Linked DNA regions of Filimonas effusa. The protein of the gene in region 2 binds, or shares a complex with, the protein of the main gene of each other region. Links are inferred from orthologs where the notes say so. Each region holds a gene or a part of one and is shown on either strand. Other genes may lie near its edges. The genes, in order: groL and metK.

The links.
Region 1: the proteins of metK (region 2) and groL are in contact, whole or in part, in a cryo-EM structure (PDB 8P4O), measured with the Escherichia coli proteins. The link is inferred for Filimonas effusa from one-to-one orthologs.

Annotation. Positions count from the first base shown.
Region 1 is NZ_SDHZ01000001.1:947,132-957,242, reverse strand. The notes cover bases 1-2,906. They hold groL (chaperonin GroEL), read left to right. Parts: upstream 1-589; coding sequence 590-2,224; downstream 2,225-2,906. Other genes in these bases: ESB13_RS03490 (hypothetical protein), read right to left, coding at 2,659-2,906; ESB13_RS03500 (co-chaperone GroES), read left to right, coding at 231-515. Also shown: more of ESB13_RS03490, read right to left, coding at 2,907-3,603; ESB13_RS03485 (hypothetical protein), read left to right, coding at 3,653-4,003; ESB13_RS03480 (FKBP-type peptidyl-prolyl cis-trans isomerase), read left to right, coding at 4,044-4,511; protein translocase subunit SecDF, read left to right, coding at 4,593-7,694; ESB13_RS03470 (hypothetical protein), read left to right, coding at 7,840-8,229; ESB13_RS03465 (TolC family protein), read left to right, coding at 8,521-9,834; ESB13_RS03460 (efflux RND transporter periplasmic adaptor subunit), read left to right, coding at 9,866-10,111.
Region 2 is NZ_SDHZ01000001.1:2,065,122-2,075,317, forward strand. The notes cover bases 4,937-7,927. They hold metK (methionine adenosyltransferase), read right to left. Parts: upstream 7,064-7,927; coding sequence 5,810-7,063; downstream 4,937-5,809. Other genes in these bases: ESB13_RS07705 (hypothetical protein), read left to right, coding at 4,937-5,228; ESB13_RS07710 (nucleoside deaminase), read right to left, coding at 5,231-5,704; ESB13_RS07720 (glycogen/starch synthase), read right to left, coding at 7,116-7,927. Also shown: ESB13_RS07665 (C40 family peptidase), read left to right, coding at 1-108; ESB13_RS07670 (Rv0361 family membrane protein), read left to right, coding at 167-652; ESB13_RS07675 (hypothetical protein), read left to right, coding at 666-1,073; ESB13_RS07680 (inorganic diphosphatase), read left to right, coding at 1,165-1,716; ESB13_RS07685 (sulfite exporter TauE/SafE family protein), read left to right, coding at 1,792-2,631; ESB13_RS07690 (DUF1634 domain-containing protein), read left to right, coding at 2,636-3,028; ESB13_RS07695 (C40 family peptidase), read right to left, coding at 3,331-4,098; ESB13_RS07700 (RNA polymerase sigma factor), read left to right, coding at 4,330-4,899; more of ESB13_RS07705, read left to right, coding at 4,899-4,936; more of ESB13_RS07720, read right to left, coding at 7,928-7,934; panC (pantoate--beta-alanine ligase), read left to right, coding at 8,045-8,902; panD (aspartate 1-decarboxylase), read left to right, coding at 8,965-9,309; ESB13_RS07735 (lysylphosphatidylglycerol synthase transmembrane domain-containing protein), read left to right, coding at 9,341-10,196. UniProt on the Escherichia coli protein: Catalyzes the formation of S-adenosylmethionine (AdoMet) from methionine and ATP.

The DNA.
Region 1 (10,111 bases), 1.1 Mb from region 2 along the record:
CCAAAAAAATCAATTTTGGTGGCAGAAGTTGTTGAGAAAAATGAAATTTTGTCACGGTTACAGAAATATATTCCTTTGCAGGACGCAAATATTGGCAGCCCTCCTCCCTTAAAAATGCCGGAATTAGAACAAAAATGAAATTTTGACCTGTTTTCAGCAGCTCTAAGCCTATGGCATAGAAATCGTTAACACAGCTTTTGTAAAACTCAAATTTTTAAACAGATACAACTATGGCCAAGAAACCAAATAGTGTTACCCCACTTCATGACAGGGTGATCGTAAAACCAGCACCTGCCGAAGAAAAGACTGCAGGTGGTATCATTATTCCTGACACCGCTAAAGAAAAACCACAACGCGGCACAGTAATCGCTGCCGGCCCCGGTAAAAAAGACGAGCCTGTAACCGTAAAAGCAGGTGACACTGTCTTATATGGTAAATATGCCGGTACTGAGATCTCTATTGAAGGTGCCGACTACCTGATCATGCGTGAGAGTGATATTCTCGCTATCGTTTAAATCTTAAATACCGGATACTCAACATCTTAGTTAAATTCCGGGTAAATATTTCCTTTTAAAAACAGCGTTTAACAATGGCTAAGCAAATATACTTCGACATCGAAGCAAGAAATAAAATGAAAAAGGGTGTTGACACCCTGGCGAATGCGGTTAAGGTTACCTTAGGACCTAAAGGCCGTAACGTAGTAATCGAGAAAAAATTCGGCGCTCCTGCCGTTACTAAAGATGGTGTTACCGTAGCAAAAGAAATTGAGCTGGAAGACGCTATCGAGAACATGGGCGCTCAAATGGTGAAAGAAGTAGCTTCCAAAACTGCAGATATTGCAGGTGACGGTACTACTACTGCAACCGTACTGGCTCAGGCTATCATCAGCGAAGGTCTGAAAATGGTAGCTGCAGGTGCTAACCCAATGGATCTGAAACGCGGTATCGACAAAGCGGTTCAAACTATTGTAGCTAACCTGGCCACTCAGAAAAAAGATGTTGGCAACAACAACAAAATGATAGAGCAGGTTGCCACTATTTCTGCCAACAACGACAACGCGATCGGCAAACTGATTGCTGAAGCCATGCAGAAAGTAGGTAAAGAAGGCGTTATCACTGTTGAAGAAGCAAAAGGTACCGATACTACCGTTGACGTAGTAGAAGGTATGCAATTCGACCGTGGTTATATCTCTCCTTATTTCGTTACCAACAGCGAAAAAATGGAAGCCGACCTGCAGAACCCTTACATCCTGATCTACGACAAGAAGATCAGCGCTATGAAAGATATCCTGCACATCCTGGAGAAAGTGGCACAAAGCGGCCGTCCCCTGGTTATCATTTCTGAAGACCTGGAAGGTGAAGCACTGGCTACCCTGGTAGTAAACAAATTACGTGGTACCCTGAAAGTAGCTGCTGTGAAAGCGCCTGGTTTCGGTGACCGTCGTAAAGAAATGTTACAGGATATCGCGGTATTGACTGCTGGTACTGTAATCAGCGAAGACACTGGCTTCAAACTGGAAAACGCCGACATCACTTCTTTAGGTCAGGCTGCTTCTATCACTATCAACAAAGACAACACGATCATCGTTGGTGGTAAAGGCAAGAAAAACGATATCGTTGCCCGCGTAAACCAAATCAAAGCTCAGATCGAGAACACTACATCTGACTACGATAAAGAAAAATTACAGGAGCGTCTGGCTAAGTTAGGCGGTGGTGTGGCTGTACTGTATGTAGGTGCTGCTACTGAAGTGGAAATGAAAGAGAAGAAAGACCGTGTTGACGACGCTTTACATGCCACAAGAGCTGCTGTAGAAGAAGGTATCGTTCCTGGTGGTGGTGTTGCTTATATCCGTGCGGTATCTGCTTTAGACAAACTGAAAGGTGTAAATGCCGACGAAACAACCGGTATCTCTATCGTACGCCGTGCTGTAGAGGAGCCTTTACGTCAGATCGTAGCCAACTGCGGCCTGGAAGGTTCTATCATCATCCAGGGTATCAGGGAAGGTGAAGGTGACTATGGCTTCAATGCCCGCACTGAAACCTTCGAATACCTGTTCAAAGCGGGTGTGATCGATCCTACCAAAGTTAGCCGTGTAGCATTGGAAAACGCTGCTTCTATCGCTGGTATGCTGTTGACCACTGAATGTGTGGTTGCCGACAAACCAAAACCGGAAGCTGGCCATAGCCATGCTGCTGCTCCTGATATGGGCGGTATGGGGTATTAATTAAACGGCAGATGACGGATGATAGCTTGAGACCAGATTCCCTGCGTTTCAATGTTACAACAGACCCGATTCTTGCAAATTCATAAAACGGGGCCGGCCAATTTCTTTTGGTCGGCCCCGTTTGCTTTTATAAAAAGGGAATATAAGAGCCGCAGCTATGCCATATTGAAGATGCTGACAGTAAAATATCAGTAAACGGCAACTATACCATCAATATACCTTAAGTATACTATAACCGCTCTTGTATCGCACTTATATCGCAGATGCATCGCACTTGTATCGCACTTGCCCGGCTTTAGCCGCCCGCAGCACTTTTTCCCCCGGAGCCCGGTTTTTAATATTCCTGCCGGTAAAACCTTACCGTTAAGCCTGCCCGGTCATGTAAAAAGTGAAACCGTGTTTCCAACTCTTTTATTTCTCTCTGTCCGTGGCTCTCAGTCTTGGGCTAAGGTTACATTTCTGTCGAGATACATCCTCAGGGAGTCTTTTACTCTCGTTGAGTCCCCGATATTCATATTGTGTTTGAGATACAGGCGGTATTGGTAGGAGTTGTCGGACAGCTTAGTGCTATCGTAGAAGGCAGGGTCGCCAAACGATTGCAGCTGTGCTGTGCGGGTACGGGCCCGGTCGCCGCTGGCGGTGGTTTCAAATACGAATTTATAGCTGCGCATGCCTCCTGCGGCAGCCTGAGTGGCCGGAGCAGCAGTTGTTGCAGTGCCCGGGGCCTGCGTATCGGCAGAAGCAGCTACCGCAGTTGCAGTAGTGTCGGGCTGTTGCTCTCCGGGGGGAGGCGCCTGTTGTTCGGACTGAACACTATTGCTGCCTTTGTCATCCTTTACGCGGTTGTAAATGGCCCAGGCTACGCCGCCAATCACCAGTACCAATACCACGAATGCGAGTCCTGCCAGGCTGTTCTTTTTGCGGATACGCCCCGATTCTGCCGGATCGGCTTCGATATAATGTTCTGTAGTAGAAACGGGCACCATGGGGCTGGCGACAAAGCTGGCGCCGGATTGCTGAGAGAATTCGTATCCCATGGATTTAGCCATAAACACGGCTCCAATACCCGGGATGACATAGGGTTTCCCGATATTGATGAACTGGCGGACCTGCTCGAGGTAAGAGGATAGGTCGGCTGCCACCAGGGCCCTGTTCTTTACGGATCTTTCGGCAATAAAATCCAACAGCAAGGGGTCGGTTTCGGCCTTACGGTCGAATGAAAATTGCACAACAGGGGCTGCATTGGTGCCATGTTCAGGTAATTTCTGATCTCCGGTCACCTGTAACGTCCCGATCTTCTCGAGGGTTACCTGCTGGTGCTGGACCAGGAAGTCATGAATGAAGGCATCGTATTTATTCACATCGCTAGTTTTAAGCAATGTAATGATTTTAACCAACTTATCCACCTTTAGGCTAACTTTGAGGGGTATGTTAGCCAAAAGAGAAGAAGCGTTCATCACCTGGTGGGAGCAGAACCGGGATCGCAACAAACGTGCGCTGCGGCAGCTTTTCGTGGGTTTGCCTGTTGGCGTGGCGTTTGGCGCGGGCATTTTATTATCCCTAGGTTCAGGGTGGTACGAGCGCGCCAATATGGTAGCCAACAGCCAGGTAAATCCGAATGTAATAATAATAGCTGTTGCCGTTATTGCTGTTTTTATTGCTGTTTTTTACAAGAAATACCAGTGGGAAATGTATGAGCAGCAATACCGTGAGTTATTACAAAAAAAGAAAAACCTGCTTAAAAAACAGGAAGATGCAGCTAATCCAGCTTCAGAATAGTCTAATACACAGAATAAACCTGAAATTAATATTTCTCTCAATGCGTTATTTTTCACCTCTCCTACTGATCGTTTTTGTTTTTAGTTTTAGTTCCTGTTTTAAGAATAATGAAAATGGCTGTGAGGCTGTAGCTCCTGAAACGGAAGCCGGCAAGATGAAGTACTTTTGCGATACGGCGGGAATCAAGTATTCACAACTCCCCAACGGCCTGTTTTACGAGATCATGACTGCCGGGAGTGGTGCTTCGCCATCGCTGGAATCGCGTGTAACGGTGACCTATACGGGCGCTTTGCTTACCGGTTATGTATTTGACAAATCTACGGCACCTGTAACATTTAATTTAAATGGTTTGATCGGCGGCTGGAAAGCAGGTCTGCCGCTTATTAAAAAAGGCGGCCGTATAAAACTGGTGATCCCCTCCTATTTAGGGTATGGCTGTACTGCAATGCCCGGACTTCCGGCGAATAGTGTTTTGTACTTCGATATCAGCCTTACAGATGTTCAATAGGAGCTTTTTTTTAGTATCTGTTTATTTTGAATGTCAACCCCTATCTTTGCCGCTCAATAAAAATTGAAAACCCTTACAAGTATGCAACTGAAAGGTTTGGTGCGTTTCTTTACGATTGCGCTGATTTTAATTTGTCTCTACCAACTGTCTTTTACCTGGTTTGTACGCAGCCACGAAAGCAAGATGGAAGAAAAAGCAGAGAAGTGGCTGAAGGCACATTATGCTACGCCTGAACAGAAGTACCCCGGCGACAAAGCACTGCAGGCTGCTTATGCAGATACATTAAAAGAAGCCCGGAAGAATCAAGTAAAACATCTGCTCGATAGCACAAAAGATGCTAAGGTCGGGCCATTTGGCGTTGTCAGCTACAAGAGCGCCAAAGAAAGCGAGTTAAAGCTGGGCCTTGATCTGCAAGGCGGTATGAGCGTAACCATGGCTGTTGGCCTGGATGGATTGATCCATTCCCTGGCAAACAACACCAAGGACGCGGCTTTTAACAACGCAATGAAAGCAGCAGTTGATCGGAAAGCCAACAGTGGCGCCGATCTTATCACGCTTTTCAATGAAGAGTTCAAGAAAGCCAACCCTACAGCCAAGCTGGCGCCTTATTTCTCGGCACGCAGCAATGGAAAGATCAAATTTGATGCTTCTGACGCTATCGTTATCGGTTATCTCCGTGAAGAAGCCGGCAAAGCCTTCAACAATACTTACCGTATTTTACGTACGAGGATAGACCGTTTTGGTGTAGCCTCTCCTACCATTAACCCCGATCCTGCCAAAGGTATCATTACCATTGAGCTGGCCGGTGTGAACGACCCGGAACGTGTACGTCACTACCTGCAGTCTACTGCCAACCTCCAGTTCTTCGAAGTATATAATATCAGCGAAGTAGGTGAGGCGGTTGTTGGTGCAGAAAAAGCTTTATCAGCTTATCTGAAAGGAACAACAAGCACCGACAGCCTGCTGGCCAAACCAGCTGCCGACAGTGCTGCTACTACAGCTGCTCCTGCTCATGATACCACCACTACCGGTACACTTTCTGATCTGAGCGGCGGCGCCAAAACAGCTACTGCCAAAGGAGATGTCGATTCTGCGAAGCTGAGAGCGCTTGAATATCCTTTGAGCAGCCTTATTGGTTTCTCACAGGGTCAGCGCGGACAAAACGGCCAGGTACAATATCCTGCCAACCTGGGTTATGTACAGGTAAAAGATACGGCACAGGTTAATGAATACCTGAAGATGAATGTTGTTCGCAGCCGTTTCCCTTCCAACCTGACCTTCATGTATGGAAAGGTAGACGAAAGCGATCCTAAGTTCAGCAATATCATTCCTTTGTATGCCATCCGCACAAAAGACAACGGTTCTGCTGAACTGGAAGGTGAAAATGTAAGTGAAGCACGCCAGGATTTTGACGATAAAGGCCGTATTGCCATCAAAATGGGTATGGACCCTATCGGTACCAAGATCTGGGCTAAAATGACGGAAAAGAACATAGGCAAGCCTATTGCCATCGTTCTTGACAATATCGTTTACAGTGCCCCTTTCGTGAATAGTGTGATCCCTAACGGACAATCTGAGATCTCAGGTAACTATTCGCTTGTTGAAGCACAGGATATGGCAGATATCCTCCAATCCGGTAAACTGCCTGCTCCTGCGAAAATTGTACAGGAACAAATTGTAGGGCCTACCCTGGGTAGTTCTGCTGTAAAAGGCGGTATGCTTTCTTTTGGCCTGTCGTTCCTGGTGATCTTTGCACTGATGCTGGTTTATTATAACACAGCCGGTTTGATCGCCAATATTGCCCTGATACTTAACCTGCTGTTCACAATAGGTGTACTTAGCTCAATGGGCTTTACGCTTACGGCTCCCGGTATAGCAGGTCTGGTTCTTACTATTGGTATGGCGGTTGATACCAACGTACTGATCTTTGAAAGGATCAAAGAAGAGTTAACCAGGGGTAAAAGCTATATGACTGCGGTGAACGACGGTTACAAGCGTTCTTATGCGCCTGTACTGGACGGACACATCACTTCATTGCTGACGGCTGTAATCCTTGCTTATTTCGGCCTGGGTCCTGTATTAGGCTTTGCTACTACACAAATCATAGGTCTCCTGTTGTCTTTGTTCTGCGGTATCCTGGTATCACGTGTGATCTCAGATATTTATACCAACAAACAGCGCCACTTCAATTATTTCACCGGTATAAGCCAGAAAGTGTTCAAACACGCTGCTTACAAATTCGTGGAATACCGTAAAGCAGCTTACGCGATCTCTGTGGTAGTACTGATACTGGGTGTAAGCGCCCTGTTCTATGGATTCGACTACGGCGTTGAATTTGAAGGCGGACGCAGCTATACTATTGTATTTGATAAAGCTCCGGACCAACAAGCTGTATCCGATGATCTGAAGGCGGTGTTTGGAGAGTATCCTGTCATTAAAACAGTTGACAAACCAACCCAGCTGAATATCACTACCGCATATAAGATCCATGAAACCGGCAATAACGTAGACTCACTGGTTGAAGAAACCTTATATACCGGTTTACAGAAACATTTACCAGCCGGAACTAGTTACAAGGTATTCAGCAGTAAATACAAACAAAGCTCTCAGACGGTATTGCCGACCATTTCAGATGATCTGAAAAAAGGTGCTACAAAGGCTACTGTACTGGCGCTTATTGTCATCTGTTTCTACATCTTTATCCGCTTCCGCGACTGGCGTTATTCTGTGGGTACTATCGTATCACTGTTACACGACGTATTTGTAACACTGGCAGTGTTCAGCTTCCTGCGTAAGGTAGTGCCATTCCCGCTGGAAATTGATCAGCACTTCATTGCGGCGATCTTAACGGTTATTGGTTTCTCGATGAACGATACCGTTATCGTATACGACCGTATCAGGGAAGATACGAAACTGATGAAGGGGGAAAGCAAGATCAACATTATCAACAGGGCGATCAACCAAACGTTAAGCCGTACGGTGATGACGTCTCTGACAGTGTTCCTTACCATCCTTATCCTGTTTATCTTCGGTGGTGAAGTTACCAGAGGTTTTGCCTTTGCGATGCTGATTGGTGTTGTTACAGGTACTTACTCCTCTATTTTCGTAGCCGCTCCTATCCTCCTGGATCTTGGCAAAAAAGACAAGCCATTGGGTGGAGACATTGAAGACGTGAAGAAATAAACACAGTTTACTTTGATATAAAAGGGCGATACTTTCCGGTATCGCCCTTTTTTTTATTAATTTGTAATTAAAACTAACATTACAGGCGCTATTAACACTTAGTTTTCAGAATTCATATGTAAAATTGTGCTAAGTTTTTCTCTGCATGAGACCAACCAGAATACATATTGCCCGGCTGTTAAGTTTTGTAGTAGCACTGCAAATACTGAACATGAGCGTATTCATGCAGGATTTTGATCCTATTGACATACATGCTGAAAGCATAGGTGAGATCAATGAAATCAACTCTGTAGTGGAATATGTGGCTGAAATAGTGCTGCAGAATGAGAATGCGCTTCCTGAATATCACCAGGACAATATTGAACACAAAGACCTGCAGGCGCACAAGCATGTTCCTATTAAACTAATTACCTTCAGCGACCTTGTAACTGTTGTACCGGTACCCATTGCCAGGTATACTTATCAGCATCCTATTAATGATTCCAGGCTTTGCTTTTTTGTAAAGGAGATAAATCCGCCGCCGCCCAAGGCGTAGCATAGATGGTATTTTGGCAGATGAAAGGAATAGGGAGTTGTTAGGATAGTCTGGTTGACTTTTTATTCAATATCCTGTTTACCAAAGCCAATGCATCCCGGTTATGGGACCAATTTCCTTGATTTCCGTGAACAGTATTTAATGTATCGATTTTTAAGGCTTAAGGCGTGTATGCTTTCAACTGCCGGCACTCAGGGTGCCGCCACTGGACTCAGGCCGATGCTTTTATATTCCGATACGAATACTGCTGTTTAGCGTGTTATTTCTATTTTCTCATATTTAACTATAACAATGAAAAGGCTTTATCCTGCATGGGGCGTAGCGGCACTGGTTTCAATACTGCTGTTACAGTCGAAGGCTCATGCACAAGTAAGTAGTTACACCGACACGTTGCGGCTGTCGTTACCGGATGCGGAAAAACGTTTTATAGACAGCAACCTGCAACTGCTCGCAGCTCACTATGATGTAGACGCCCAAAAGGCATTGATCAAACAGGCCGGTTTATGGGATAACCCTGTGTTGAGCACGGATCATATGATCACGGCAGATAACAAATGGTTTCCTTATGGCAAAACGACATCGGACGGCGCTCCCCTATCGCAATATGCCATTCAGCTGGAGCAGCTTATTTATACTGCCGGCAAACGCGGCAAGCAAATAAATATGGCTGTCACCAATGGCAGGATCAGTGAATTACAGCTGCAGGACCTGCTTCGTAATCTTCGTTACCAGCTGCATGCGGGTTATTATATGGTAGCCAAGCAAATAGCTTACCGCCAGATATACCAGGAGCAACTGGCACAGCTGCAAAAGCTTTCCAGCGGCATGAAAACCCAGCTGGAAGCGGGTAATATTGCCCGCAAGGATTACCTGCGGATACAGGCGCTGGTGTTATCGCTGCAACAGGATATGGCGGAGCTGGACAGGGATATAGCGGATACACAGACCGACCTGCGGGTATTGTTACAGGTAAAGGATGGCAGCTTTATATTACCTGCCACCAATGCAACGGCTTTATTTGCCGGGGTTAACGCATCGATGCCTGAACAGATAGATGCCGTGATTGCCAGCGGGGAACAAAACAATCCTTATTACCAGTTGCAGCAGGCGCAGGTGCTTTACCAGCAGCAAAACCTGGCTTACCAGAAAGCGTTGCGGGTGCCCGATGTTACGGTTCAAACCAATTTTGACAAGAACTCGAATGTTGCCATCAATTACTGGGGCGTAGGGTTTTCGGTACCGCTGCCGCTGTTTAACCGGAACCAGGGGAATATAAAGAGCGCCGAGGCTACTATTAAACAGCAGCAGGCGCTTACACAGGATGCCGCTACGAGCTTACGCCAGGATATCCGTAATGCCTACCAGAAGCTGGCTATTGCGCTGCAACAGCATAACAGCAGTCGCGAGCAGTTTTATGAAGATTATCGTGGTATGCAGGAAAACATGGTTAAAAGCTATGCTTTAAAGCAGGTGGGTTTACCTGAATTCATAGACTTTTTTACAGATTTCACCACATCGCAGCAAAGGTTGATTGCACAACAGCTAAACCTGGCTTTGGCCAAGGAGCAGCTGAATTATGCCGTAGGTACAGATGTCGTGAAATAAAACATTCAGAAAAAAGTCAAAACAAAACACAATGAAACAATCATACAAAAAGATATATACCACCTTTCCTGTTGTAATCACTGCGCTGGCGTTCATGGCAACCGGCTGTAAGGGTAAACCGGAGCCTGAAGTAAAAAACAGCGGGTTTGTATTAAGTGATACCATGGCCAAGATGATTGCGCTTGATACGGTGCGAACGGCGGCAATCGACAACCAGCTTACACTTAGCGGGGAGATCAGCTTTAATGAAAACAATGTCATCAAGTTATTTCCGAGG
Region 2 (10,196 bases):
TACGGCTTCCGGTTCCGCAAAGATACCCTTAACGGCCTCGCCTATGTAGCTCCGGACCGCATTTTCCTGCACCCGCGCTGCAGCGAAATAAGAAGATATGTATATTAAGCATTCAGCTTTCTGTTTCCCGATGCAATGTTATATCTTGCCGGCATAAATTAATCTTATGAAGCAATTGTTCCTGTTATTCCTGGCCGGTTTTGTACTGGCAGGTATGGTTGGCTGTAAGTCAAACGGACCTGAAAACACCATTAAAAAGTTTTTCCACGCACTTGAAAACAAAGATTTCGCTGAAGCGAAAAAGTATGCCACCAAGGATAGCGAAACGCTGTTGAATATGCTGGCTTCTTTCCCGCAGCCTGCCGATTCTGCCAAGGCTAAAAAGGAGAAAAACGAAGAAATTAACGTTGCCAACGTAAAGATCAACGGCGACAATGCTACTGCTGAAGTAATCTCTAAAGACAAAAAAGCACCCGTTACCATTAGCCTCAAGAAAGAAGAAGGCCAGTGGAAAGTTGCTTTCGATAAAAGCTCCGTTATGAAAATGGCAATGGATGCCATGCCTCAAAACGGTGCTATGCCCCATGCAGCGCCTGAAGTTGGTATAGATTCAGCTGTTACGCTGCCAGCCCCTGTTGATTCCACTAAGTAATTACAACGGATTTATGCGTTTATTTCTAACCCTGATAGCGGTTGTGGTAACAGGTATTTCCTGCGGCTCCGGTAACGAGACGCAGGAACCTGCTACCAGCGCACTTGATGCCGGCCGCTCTTTTATCGACGACTGCCTCAAAGGCCGTTTCAAACAGGCAGCCTTTTATATGATAAAGGATGACGAGAATGTCGCCGGCCTGGCTAAACTCGAAGAAAGCTTCAACAGCAAAGGCAGCTCCGACAAAAGTCAGTACAAGCAGGCATCCATTATGATAGAGAACGTTGAAACTGTAAACGATAGCACAACAATCCTCAGTTACAGGAACTCGTTCGACCGCATAGCAAGAAAACTGAAAGTAATAAAGCGGCAGGAAACATGGTTAGTGGATTTCAAGTACACTTTTAGTGGAAATATGTAATATTGTATCAATACGCCCAGGATTTGAACTTTATTTTTGGTAATGGATAACCCATTACCTTTGCAACCTCTATAAAAATTTATCTTATCTTATGATGAATGTTCTGCATCCCTGGCATGGCGTTCCCTACGGCGACAACGCTCCTGAATATGTAAATGCGGTAATCGAAATATCGCAGGGCTCAAGAGCCAAGTACGAAATAGATAAAGCCAGTGGATTACTGAAGTTGGATCGTGTGATCTATTCTTCATTCCATTATCCTGTAAACTACGGTTTCATCCCCCAAAGCCTCGGCGACGATAAAGACCCGCTCGACATCCTCGTGATCACTTCTTTACCCGTACAGCCCCTGACGCTTATTGAGGCCAAAGTACTTGGTGTAATGCAAATGATCGACGGCGGCGACGGCGATGATAAGATCATTGCAGTAGCGGCAAAAGACCCAAGCGTAAACCATTATAACGATATTGATGAACTGCCTCCTCACTTCTTCAGTGAGTTACGCCATTTCTTCGAAGAGTACAAAACCTTGGAAAACAAGAGTGTACGTGTAGAAGATTTTGGCAATCAGGCAAAAGCCTTCCAAATCGTGGAACAGGCCATCTCCTTATACAGGGATACCTACGTTTCAAAAAAAGGGTAAGTTTTGCCCAACGGATACCGGATATGTCAGTCATAATCTTCAGCAGCGATTGACGCGTATAGAAAATTAACCATTATGACTCTACTGGTATTTCTACTGTGCATACTGGCAGCCTCGTATATCGCCGGCCTGCTCGGTTCTGTAACCGGACTGGGCGGCGGTGTGGTGATCATACCTTTCTTTACACTGGTACTCGACATCGACCTGCGCTATGCAATAGGTACTTCTCTTATAACGGCAATAGCTACCTCGTCGGGGTCGGCTATTGCCTACGTTAAAGAAGGCATTACCAATATCAGGCTCGGCATGTTCCTCGAAATAGCAACCACTGCCGGCGCCATCTGTGGCGCCGCACTTGCAATGTACACTCCTACCCATCTCATTTCTATCATTTACGGCATAGTGCTTATTGTTTCCGTATCACTTTCAGTACGCCGTCATGCCGGCCAGTCCGGTGATATTATTACCAACAAATGGGCAGAACGGTTTAAACTCAACAGCACCTATCCCGATGCATCGGGCAAACTGATCCCCTATGCAGTACACAAGGTACCGGGAGGCTTTATCGTCATGTGGCTGGCTGGCATCCTCTCAGGCTTACTGGGTATAGGATCCGGAGCTTTGAAGGTGGTAGCTATGGATACAATGATGAAGCTGCCTTTTAAAGTATCTACCACCACTAGTAATTTTATGATCGGCGTCACCGCCGCCGCCAGCGCTGGTGTTTACTTCTACCGCGGCTATATCAACCCCACGCTGTCGATGCCGGTGGTGCTGGGCGTATTGGCAGGCGCTTATACAGGCTCTAACGTACTGGCCAAAGTATCTCCTCAAAAATTAAAGATCATTTTTGCAGTGGTAGTAGGGCTACTGGCGCTCCAAATGATTTATAAAGGCTTTACGCATAGCATATAACTGTATGAACAAACCACCTGAAATAAAAAACCGCGACCTGCAGCTTACGCTGGGCAACTTGCTGCGTATTGGCGTTATTTTATCGGCATTACTGGTATTGGCCGGTGGCATCATTTATATCTTCCAGCAGGGCAACGGCCCACGCCCCCAGTACGTGTCGTTCACAGGCGAAAACAGTGAACTGCTGCAGCTTTCGGATATTCTTAAAGGTATGACACGCCTGCAAGGCGCTTCTATCATTCAGTTTGGCCTGATAGTGCTCATAGCCACACCCATCGCACGTATCGTGATCTCAGCTATCGGATTTGCACTGGAAAAAGATTACATGTACCTGGTAATTGCAGCCATTGTGCTCCTGATCATCCTGGTAAGCCTTTTTAGCGGGGTGGCAGGCTAGTGTTTTGTTCAACAGATCATTTTTTTACTTATTTTCGCACAAACTTAATAAGACAATGGTAGCTCAAAAATCAACTGGCAAGTACTGGTTCTGGTGTTTCTTTTGGTTAGCAATCCTGGTAGTTTTGATGATTGTTTACCGTGAATTTTTCTGGTTGGCATTACCGGGTACTATTACCTACTTCTGCAAAGCAATGAACCTGCTGGAAAATAACTAGCAGCTTACAACATATTAAAAAAGAAAGGCGCTTCAACTGTGAAGCGCCTTTCTTTTTTAATGTCCGGCATACGTTCACTGTCCTGTTATAATGTGTCAGTAACTCTTTTTATGATCCGCAGCCTATGCGTTCTCTCACCCGTATCCCCGTTCACGATTCCCTCATTGTCGATCTTATCAATACGCACTCTTCCCGACGCATGAATAATTTCATCACTGCTTAGTAAAATACCTACATGCGTGATCTTACCTTCCTCATTATCAAAAAAAGCCAGGTCACCGCAGCGGGCCTCCTGCAAAAAGCCTGTCACCTCCCCCTGCGTGGCCTGCTGTGAGGCATCTCTGAGCAAATGAATTCCGGCCATTTTATATACCTGCTGCGTAAAACCGCTGCAATCAATTCCAAAAGAACTTCTGCCACCCCATAAATAAGGCGCATTAAGAAAATTACGTGCAGTGGCAGTCAACGCTGCTGCATCAAATGAAAAAGGAGCAACACAACCATTACTCCCCATATACTTGAAATTATATTTACCCAGTTGCGTTGCTTCGTCATAAACAGGACTGGCAATCGATAAACGCACAACCGTCCCGTTCATTTCCATTACATCCGTGACCGATGTGGTATAACGCAAAGGTTGTAATGCAGCTGTAGCAGCCTCTACCGGCGTCAGCTGGCTGGCTTGGACCCATCCTTCATAGCCATCATACAGGCCACGGATCCGGGTAAAATCTTTTGTACTTTCTATCACTTCCGCAAATTCTCCCAGTAAAAGCTGGCTTACCATTTCCGATCGGTGCGAAGCAGTGGCTCTTACAGGGGCAGCGGCTACGATACAGACAACATGGGTCATATACTTGTTGATTTTGGGGGGCAAAAACATTAACTGCACTAAAAATAGTCCAATAAACAATTAATTCAAAAACAACGGCTGGCAACTGCTATGCTTTACGCTTCAACTCCCCTGAAATATATGGTCCGGAAAAACAGCACGCCTTATGGAAAAACGTCCAAAATGCATCTTAGGGATATACCGCCATGAGCAAACAGGTGGTTATCGAAATAATGTACTTACTTTGAAGCCGTGAATAAAGCAAGCCTTGCCCATATAAGTGACCAGGAATTACTTGACAGGTTCTATCAGTCAGGCGAAAACGAATGGCTTGGCTATCTACTGCAACGTTATACCATGTTATTGCTTGGGGTATGTATGAAATACCTGAAGAACGAGGAAGAAGCTAAAGATAGCGTACAGCAGGTGTTCCTCAAGGTGATCACGGAAATAAGAAAATATAAGGTCGAATATTTCAAAAGCTGGCTGTACATGGTAGCACGCAATCATTGCCTCATGCGCCTGCGCGATAAACACGGTAAAATCCCGCAGGAGCTCGATGAATCGATGATTGTTTCAGATACCTCTTCAGACAAAAGCAGCTTACAGGAAAAAGAACAGATCCTCGACCTTGTAAATACAGCATTACCCTTACTCAATAAAGAACAAAAAACCTGCGTAACTTTATTCTACCTGGAGAAAAAGTCGTACCAGGAGATCTGCGATATTACCGGTTATACCGCACTACAGGTGAAAAGCCATATACAGAACGGGAAACGGAATATTAAACTATTGGTAGAAAAGAAAATGAAAGAGAAATAATGGCTGACATCAAAGACATATTGAATGATGATCACGAAGAGTTGAATGAAGATGATCTGATGCAGTTCCTGCAAACGCCACAGGATATGGACTTTGCATTTTCTAACGACGCGCAGGAAGGACTGCAGTCGTTCAAAAGCAACGACAAAATGCAGCAATATGTGCTGCAGCTGAACCAGCAGTTACAGCAGCAGTTGCATCAACGGAAACAACATAAGGAAAAAAGAAAGATCCGGAATATCTCAGGGCCATTAATGGCAATGGTGGTTATACTCATCCTTTGCACCCTCGCCTATGTCATCATACACCTTTATTTCCGCAATAAATAGGCCTAATAAGCGGTTTTATCCTGCTTCTCAGCCCATTCCCTGAAAACCACCAGCGCCTCCTCTCTTCCCAGGTTACAAAGCTTAATAAGACGGCTGTCGAGCGGTAAGGCTAATTCAGTATAAATAAAAGAATCGTCAAAACCTGCAGTCGCAGCATCTTCACGTGTATTACCGAAATACACTTTCCTGGGACGGGCCCAGTAAATAGCGCCCATACACATGGGACAAGGCTCACATGAGGTATATATTTCACAGCCATCCAGCTGAAAAGTGCCCAGCCGGCTACAGGCATCGCGGATAGCAACTACTTCAGCGTGAGCCGTAGGATCATTGGTCGAAGTTACCCTGTTCCATCCTCTTCCAACAATCTCCTCCCCTTTAACAATAACACAGCCAAAAGGACCACCGTGCTGCAGTTGCATACCGTGGCGGGAAAGATGGATTGCCTCCTGCATGAATTTTTGCTCCCGGGTCATAATACGTAAAGATAGATAGTAGAATAATAGATAAGGCCGAAAAAGGGGTGTACAAGCCGTTTAAGCTGTACACCCCTTTTTTATAGTCGGTTTAACTGAAATGATCTATTTGATACCAAAAGCCTTTTTCACCTGCGGAACATAATCCAGTTTTTCCCAGGTAAAAAGTTCCACTCTTTTTTTGATGGTCTTGCCATCAGGAGTTTTGAATTCTTTGGTAACAGTCTGGCTCTTACGCCCCATATGACCATAAGCGGCAGTCTCGCTATAGATAGGGTTACGCAACTTCAAACGCTCTTCAATAAAGTAAGGACGCATATCAAAAATGCCTTCTACGATCTTGGCGATCTGGCCATCTGTCTTGTTTACCTTCGCAGTACCATAGGTATTTACATAAATGCTGGTAGGTTTAGCCACACCAATAGCATACGAAACCTGTACCAGAACTTCATCGCAAACACCGGCTGCTACCAGGTTTTTAGCGATATGACGGGTAGCATAGGCAGCAGAACGGTCTACTTTGCTTGGATCTTTACCACTGAAAGCACCACCGCCATGAGCGCCTTTACCACCATAAGTATCAACAATGATCTTACGGCCGGTTAAACCTGTATCACCGTGAGGACCACCAATTACAAATTTACCGGTAGGGTTGATATGATATTTGATCTTGCTGTTAAACAGGTGAGCGTATTTTTTATACTTAGCCTGAACGCGCGGGATCAGAATATTGATAATATCTTTTTTGATCTTCGCGAGCATCTTCTCTTCAGCAGCAAACTCGTCGTGCTGGGTAGATACAACGATAGCATCGATCCGGATCGGTTGGTTATTATCGTCATATTCCAGGGTCACCTGGCTTTTGGCATCGGGACGCAGGTAGGTGATTTCGCTGTTTTCACGACGTAAAGCAGCCAGCTCTTCCAGGATCTTATGCGCCAGATCTAATGCCAGAGGCATATAATCATTGGTTTCGTTGGTTGCATAACCAAACATCATTCCCTGGTCGCCGGCGCCCTGCTCCTCTTTTTTCTTACGCACAACGCCCTGGTTAATATCTGCAGATTGTTCATGAATAGCAGAGAGTACGCCACAGCTATTCGCTTCGAACATATATTCACTCTTGGTATAACCTATTTTACGGATAACGCCACGGGCAATTTCCTGTACGTCAAGATAGGCTTTGGACTTTACCTCTCCCGCCAATACCACCTGTCCGGTAGTTACAAGCGTTTCGCAGGCAACCTTGCTATCAGGATCAAAGGCCAGGAAATTATCAATTAAAGCATCGGATATCTGATCGGCTATTTTATCTGGGTGCCCCTCAGATACACTTTCAGAGGTAAACAAATAAGGCATTGTATAGAATTTAATGGTCGCAAATATAAATGTAAAGCCAATACAGCGCTAATTACTTGCCTGAGAGGTCGGTATAAAGGTCCAGGTATTCAGTTAGATCACTGTCCCAGCCTTTGAAAGGAATGACCTTTTTGCCCTTTACCTTGCTGAATTCGTCGACAAGCTTTTTGTCTACGGCGTCAGAACCAAAGCTGATAGCATCGGCATAAGCAGCCCCACCACGGAACATGGCTGTATTATCTGCCTCTTTAAAAGGCTCTACATCCTTATCCTTGATATTGGAATGGATAATAGCCTTTTCCGCAAAATCTTCACCTAATGACTCACCAAAAGTATTGGCTCCAATAGTGAACACAACTTTACTCTGCGAAAATACAGGCTCTTTTTTATAGGCAGTCTTGAGATACATCGGAATAAGACCCGTCATCCAGCCGCTGCAGTGGATAAGGTCCGGAGGCCAGCCGAATTTTTTAACGGTTTCCAGCGCTCCTTTGCAAAAGAATATGGCACGCAAACCATTGTCATCAAACCATTCTTCCTGGTCGTCGTGTAATACCTGCTTGCGCTTAAAGAAGTCTTCATTGTCCAGGAAATACACCTGAAGCCTGGCATTAGGCAGGGAAGCTACTTTAATCTGAAGAGGATAGTCATCATTGTCTACAGAAACATTAATACCAGATAAACGAACTACTTCATGCAACCGGTGCCTTCTTTCGTTGATGGTGCCAAAACGTGGCATGATACATCTTACTTCTAATCCGCTGTCGTTGCTTTTTATAGCCAGTTTATTCACTATCTCCGCAAATTCTGTCAGCTCCAAGTACGGTGACATCTCGGTGGCTATGAATAAAATTCTTTTCTTTGTTGACATTCTTAGAGAGAATTTAGGCTTAAAACCTTAAAAATTAGTGGGCAAAGGTACTAAAAACCGTTGGAAATTCAACTATAGCGTCCGGAACGCCCTTTTTAACGACACGAATTATGATTCTTTTTAAACAAGTAGCAGACTTACAGGCGGCACTTTCCACAGCCCGCCACGAGGGAAAAACCATTGGATTTGTACCTACCATGGGGGCCTTGCATGAGGGACATTTGTCCCTGCTGGAACTGGCACGCCATCAATACGATATTACAGTATGCAGCATCTTCGTAAACCCTACACAATTCAATGATCCTAAAGATTTTGAGAAATATCCGGTTACTACAGATGCCGATATCAGACTGCTGGAACAAGCCGGTATAAATATGCTGTTCCTGCCCGGTGTCTCGGAGATCTATCCCTCCGGAACAACCCCGGGTCATCACTACGATTTGGGCGAACTCGAAGGCTTACTCGACGGCGCCTACCGCCCCGGACATTTTCAGGGAGTTTGCCAGGTAGTACATCGTTTACTGGATATTGTACAGCCCAACGCACTGTTCCTGGGTCAGAAAGATTACCAGCAATGCCTGGTGCTGAAAAGAATGGTACAGCTCGAAAATATTCCCGTAGAAATAATAATGGCTCCCACACGCCGGGAAAAAGACGGACTGGCCTTAAGCAGCCGCAATATGCGCTTATCACCCGAAGCACGCGAAAAAGCCACTGCCTTGTATAAAGCACTGCAATATTTCGGAGAAAATATTACAGTTAAATCTATACAAGAGTTACGTCTTGAATCATCTGCTTTTCTGCTTAGAAATGACTTTGAAAAAGTGGACTATATCGAAGTCGCGGATGCTGGTTCTTTGTTGCCGGTAGAAGAAATTACACCTGGGCTTAAACTGGTTCTTTTAACAGCTGCCTTTATAGAGGGCGTACGTCTTATCGACAACCTCGAATGGACAGTAGCAGGTTGATTCGTTAAATCGTTTGTGATACTTCCGTTTTATATTCCAAATAGGTTTAACTTTGCGCCGCCATGCAAATAGAAGTATTAAAATCGAAGGTTCACCGTGCGGTGCTGACAGAAGCCAACCTCAATTATGTAGGCAGTCTTACTTTGGATGAAGACCTGATGGATGCTGCCAACATGATTGAGAATGAGAAGATACAAGTAGTTAACGTCAACAACGGCGAACGCATAGAAACTTACCTGATCAAAGGTAAACGCGGAAGCGGTACCGCCTGTCTCAATGGTCCGGCTGCACGTAAAGGCGCTGTAGGTGATATTATCATTGTGATATCTTACGCTACTATGGATTTTGAAGAAGCCAAAACATTTAAACCCTCTATCGTATTTCCTAAGGAAGGCAATAAGTTATAATTTGTCTATCTTGCTGTAAATCCCGTGCAGCATGAAGCGAGCGCTTTTGTATCTCTTGAAATACCTGGTAGGATTTGGTATAGCAGGTCTGCTGATCTGGCTATCATTCCGTCAGCTATCGGATCAGGATCTTACTGACATTAAAGAGGCGTTACTGCGCGCGCGGTTCTGGCTGCTTCTTCCTGTTTTCCTTATCCTGTTCCTTAGCCATTGGTTCAGAGCCCGCCGTTGGCGGCAACTGATCACTCCCCTGGGCTATAAACCCTCAGTTGCACAACTGTTATGCAGCCTGTTTATCGGCTACATTGGCAACCAGCTAGTACCCCGCGCCGGAGAAATCATCCGTTGCACTACCGTAGCCAGGACCAGCAAAGTTCCCGCAGAAAAGGTAATAGGAACAATGGTGGCAGAACGTGCATTCGATGTGGTATGCCTGGCTGTTATTACTACTGCTACATTCTTTATAGAATATAAATACATTGAATCCTATTTCAGGGATATTACCCGGACCGCTGGAGAAGGCATCGCCGGCGGCAGACACTGGTGGCTGTTGCTGATAGCAGCCCTGGTGGTCATCGCAGCAATATGGCTTATAAGAAAAGGACGCAAGCTGAAATGGGTCCAGTTCCTTACAAGGGTCTGGCGAGGCTTGCTCGAAGGCCTCTCCAGCATCAACAAGGTAGAGAATAAACCCTTATTTCTTTTAAATACTGTGCTCATCTGGGTTTGTTATATATTATCCACATGGCTCGGTTGTTTTGCGCTCGCCGAAACGGAACACCTGCCTGTAACAACAGCTGTGGCAATGCTCGTATCCGGTACTTTTGGCATCATTATCGCCCCAGGAGGTTTGGGGGCCTATCCCGCAGCCATCCAAAAAACGCTCG